DNA from 2 places in the Bacillus sp. URHA0034 genome. Region 1 is predicted to be linked to the other one. Evidence: a T-box and tRNA genes for the amino acid it is inferred to sense, from the RefSeq annotation. Region 1 holds a T-box; the other holds one or more tRNA genes.
What was found. A T-box is a leader RNA that pairs with one kind of tRNA and senses whether it is charged. The one in region 1 lies ahead of ACZ9EE_RS23450 (valine--tRNA ligase), so its partner is inferred to be a tRNA-Val.
Positions count from the first base shown of each region.

Region 1 (2,470 bases):
CGATGGCCCCACCAAAGCTGTCTGGAGATACACCAGTCGCGGATATTTTCCATCCAGCGGAGGTATGTTTTTTCAAAACGGTCTGGAACAAAATTTACTTTGTTTTCTTTCTCTTGCAGAGCAATTGCTTCGTCTGCGAGTGGCTGCATTTTAACAAACCATTGGGTTGACAGATATGGTTCAACAACGGCGCCGCTGCGTTCAGAGTGACCAACAGAATGCATATGCTCCTCGATTTTGAAAAGAACGCCTTGTTCTTGCAGGTCCTTAACAATTTGCTTACGGCATTCGAAACGGTCTAGTCCTTGATATTTGCCTGCCTTTTCATTCATCGAGCCATCTTCATTCATAACAAGAATACGCTCTAGGTTATGGCGATTCCCCAGTTCAAAGTCATTCGGATCATGTGCAGGCGTGATTTTTACAGCCCCAGAACCAAATTCCATATCGACATAATCATCCGCAACAATCGGGATTTCGCGGCCAACAATAGGAAGGACAACGGTTTTGCCAATTAAATGCTTGTAACGGTCATCTTCTGGGTGTACGGCAACAGCGGTATCACCAAGCATTGTTTCCGGACGGGTAGTCGCGACTTCAATCTGGCCGGAACCATCTGCGAGCGGATAGTTCATATGATAGAAGGCACCTTGGATATCCTTATAAATTACTTCGATATCAGATAGAGCTGTTTTTGTGGATGGATCCCAGTTAATGATATACTCACCACGATAGATTAAATCTTTCTTATAAAGAGTTACGAATACTTCTTTAACAGCATCAGATAAGCCCTCATCAAGCGTAAAACGCTCACGGCTATAATCAAGACCTAAGCCTAATTTCGCCCACTGCTGGCGGATATGGGAAGCATACTCTTCCTTCCACTTCCATGTTTCTTCGACGAATTTTTCTCGACCTAAATCATAGCGGCTTTTGCCCTCGTTACGTAGTTTTTCTTCCACTTTTGCTTGTGTCGCAATTCCCGCATGATCCATACCAGGAAGCCAGAGAACATCATATCCCTGCATTCGTTTCATTCTTGTCAGAATATCTTGTAATGTTGTATCCCACGCATGACCTAAGTGAAGCTTTCCGGTAACGTTTGGCGGCGGAATAACGATTGTGTATGGCTGTTTGCCTTCATCGTCTTTTGCCTCAAAAAACTTACCCTTTAGCCACCATTCATAGCGGCCTTTTTCAATCGCCTGTGGATCGTACTTGGTCGGCATTGTTAATTCTTTTGTTTCCATTTAAAATCCTCCTTCAATTTCCGGTAAACATACAAAAAACCCCATTCGTCATAAAAGGACGAATGGAGTTTGCTTCGCGGTACCACCTTTTTTCCAATCAAACAACACGATTGGCTCTTAACTTAGATAACGGATTTTATCCGTCTCCCACTAATAGGATTGCTCCGTTCGCAGAAGAAGCTCATGGGCGACTTTCCAACGTTCCGCTTAGGAAATCTTCCAGCTAATGATTTCCCTCTCTTAAAGCAGGAGTGCATTGTACTCTTCCCTGTCGTAGCCTTCATTTTAAATTATATTGTTATACTACCCAAAAAAGGGGAGTGACGTCAACAGGATGAACAATTTTTTTATATTTTATACCTTATGTAATTAGGAGAGAACTTATCTAGGCTTTTGGAATATATATAAATAAAATTTATTATGAGGGAGGATTCGGTCCGTGAAGCGTAACAATTTCCACAAATACAAATACCGTCCCTGGTTTATTACTTCGCGCAGAATAGCCGCACAATTCATTGTTCCCTTTTCCATCTTTCAATTTATCCGCACATTGTTTTTACCAACCATCCTAGATGTATTGCTGTTAGTGATTTTTCTAGTGATTGCCGTTTCCATCTATTTTGACATAATTTAAGGAGCCCATCATGCAGATTAGGACTGCTGCTGGGCTCCTTCTTTTGCTTGTTTTCGTTGATTTTCGATTTCCGTCATCCGCATCACAACATACTCGGAATTTTTTAAATGCCAATATTGCTCCTGCAGCTTTCGGACAAATTTCATCTCATTTTTCCGGCCTTCTTTTTTATAATAGCTATCGACCACTTGCATAATCGGCACGGGCAAGGCTAAATAGCTGTTAAATAACAATTTCTCATCCTCTTTATAGGGGAAATATTTAAAGTAATGATACACCCAATCTATCGCGGTATCACTCCGCTTCGGTCTGGTATTTAAGGCCCTTGATAAATAAGGGAGAAGATCATGGATCGGAGACCCGTAACGGGCATTTTCAAAATTGATAAAATAACCGTAGCCCCGGTCATCATAGAGAAAATGCTCGGAAGATAATTTCCCATGGGTAATCACCATGCGCGCCTTCTCGGTGTCCTTCGTATTCTCGTACCATTCCTCGAATTTGCCTTTTGAAAATCGAAGTGCCTGACTGATTTCGTTATAGTATAAACAATACAACAATTGGAACGGTGACATATAGGTCTTCT
Region 1 covers NZ_JBWCDK010000002.1:4,476,245-4,478,714, reverse strand. The annotation lists gene ACZ9EE_RS23450 (valine--tRNA ligase) at 1-1,250, opposite strand, end outside; T-box leader at 1,302-1,534, opposite strand; gene ACZ9EE_RS23445 (hypothetical protein) at 1,690-1,884, shown strand; gene ysxE (spore coat protein YsxE) at 1,902-2,470, opposite strand, start outside.

Region 2 (2,470 bases), 2.9 Mb from region 1:
GGAACAGGAAGCTCCAACATATATTCATTGATCCAGTCTCCCTTTTTAATCGAATGTAACGCATATCCTAAAGTAACTCCATAACGGATTATTGGCTGGCCTTCAGTAATATTACATAAGGCGATTTTATGCCCTTGGGGGATATCCTCGTTTGTTAGAATATCATCCATGACAATGGTACCTGCTGGAATAGCATTAACCGTTATGGCAACGTTATCATTTTTATTGATTTTTATATAACTGTTTCCCACTGCCGTACCTCCTCAACTCTTGTTCTTTCTTCAAAAACATTGTACTCTTAGCTAATATATATAGTAAAAGTGTTAAATTTTAGATTTCTCTTAATAAAATTAAGAGTTATGAGGAGAATTTAGACAAAATGGATCTAAAACAGCTGGAATATATTATTAAAATCGCGGAAGAAAACAATATTACGAAAGCTGCAGAAAAACTTTTTATCACTCAATCTGCATTAAACCAGCAACTTTTAAGACTAGAGAAGGAGCTGGGAACACAACTCTTCCTCCGCTCAAGAAGGAATTGGCAATTAACACGAGCCGGGGAAATTTATGTTGAAAATGCAAAAAATATAGTACGGATAAAACAAGATACCTACAACCAAATTAACGATTTAATCGAGATAAAAAAAGGACAATTAAGAATTGGATTAACACCAGAACGTGGTCCTGAAATGTTTGCGTCTATCTATCCCATTTTTTACAAAAAATATCCTAATGTTAAAATAGAGCCCTTTGAAATGGGAGTAAAACAACAACAACATGAAATAACTTTAGGAAATCTTGATATTGGTTTTCTAACCTTACAAAGTTACCAAAAAACAAATGATCAATATCTCCTAATCTGTACCGAAGAAATTATTTTAGCAGTTCCTAAAACACATCCACTTGGACGTTTTGGAGGAAGAATTGGTGAAAAACTTCCTGAAATTAGCTTGGATTGTTTTAAACATGATTCTTTTGCGATTATGCAAAAAGGGTCTACTCTTCGGGAAATCTATGATAACCTCATCGCTCAGGAAGACGTTAATCCTAATATTCTTTTAGAAACCAGAAGCTGTCATAACTTATATCATATGGTCGCTGAGGGAATCTGTTGCTCTGTCATTCCAATTGCTTATGCAAAAGACAGCTCTAACGTTTCCTATTTTTCAATCAAACAAAAACCAGTTTGGGAAGTTTGCGCTAGTTACAAAAAAGGCAGTTACCTAAGTAAAGTAGCTAAAGATCTTATTAAGATTGCTACTGATTATTGGTCAAAGAAAATGAGAAAAACTACTGTTTAATTTTGTACTTATAAAAAATAACACGAAAAAGTCCTAACACCAGAATGGTGCTAGGACTAGTTATGATCCGAGAGGGATTCGAACCCCCGACCCCATCCCTGTCAAGGATGTATTCTCCCGCTGAACTATCGGATCTTAATTAAGGTACAAATTTAATTATATTTAAATTTATAATAATGTCAACATCTTTTTCTTTTTATCATTTACAAAGTATCCTCTTATCAGCAAAAACAAACGTTTGTTCTATTTTTATTGAATAAAGAACTAACGTTCGGTTATAATAGACCTATAAACCAAAAGGAGTGATTACCATGGATGGGCTGTTAATCCGTTCAATTGAAGAACACATGCCAATTGAGATGATTTATCTAGCTGAAAACCAAGAGCTGTCCCAAAGAAAGCTAATTGTAAAAGAGGTAACCGATGACTACATTCGTGCCTATTGCTTACTTCGGAAACAAATGCGCACGTTTAAACGAGAAAACATCTTATCGATTATGCCGGAAACTCGTTCCCATAGATCCTACCTTCATTAATCTATCCCTCCTCCCTCAACCACTACCTTTCCTAAAAGCATCTTCTTTCTATTTATGATAAAATGCAGTTGTATGAAATGAACTACGGGGGGCAATACATGCAGTATCCAAAAGGCACAATCAAAGAATATACCTTTCATAGCTCAGAGCTACAGGAAGCAGTGCAGCTTCTAATCTACCTGCCTGCAAATTTCTCACCACTTTATAAATACTCACTGCTAATTGCTCAAGACGGCAGAGATTATTTTCAGCTAGGCCGTATCGGACGATTAGCAGATGAGTTACTTTTTAATCAAGAAATTGAAAATTTAATCATTGTTGGGATACCCTATAAGGATGTAGCCGACCGACGCCGAAAATATCATCCTAATGGGGATCAAAACCAGCAGTATATTCGTTTTCTTGCTCATGAATTAGTTCCCTTTCTTGATAAAGAATTTCCAACCTATCAGATGGGTTCCACCAGGGCGTTAATCGGTGATTCCCTTGGTGCCACCGTTTCTTTAATGACGGCATTACACTATCCGCATACATTCGGAAAGGTATTGCTCCAGTCACCTTTGGTTGACCAGCACATCTTCAAACTGGTAGAAGACTTTAATGAAGGTCAACATGTTGAGATTTACCATGT
Region 2 covers NZ_JBWCDK010000002.1:1,600,083-1,602,552, forward strand. The annotation lists gene garD (galactarate dehydratase) at 1-251, opposite strand, end outside; gene ACZ9EE_RS09595 (LysR family transcriptional regulator) at 380-1,303, shown strand; tRNA gene ACZ9EE_RS09600 (tRNA-Val) at 1,367-1,438, opposite strand; gene ACZ9EE_RS09605 (hypothetical protein) at 1,615-1,839, shown strand; gene ACZ9EE_RS09610 (alpha/beta hydrolase) at 1,938-2,470, shown strand, end outside.
Region 2: it has a tRNA-Val gene. The T-box ahead of ACZ9EE_RS23450 (valine--tRNA ligase) is inferred to sense a tRNA for this amino acid. The anticodon was not compared.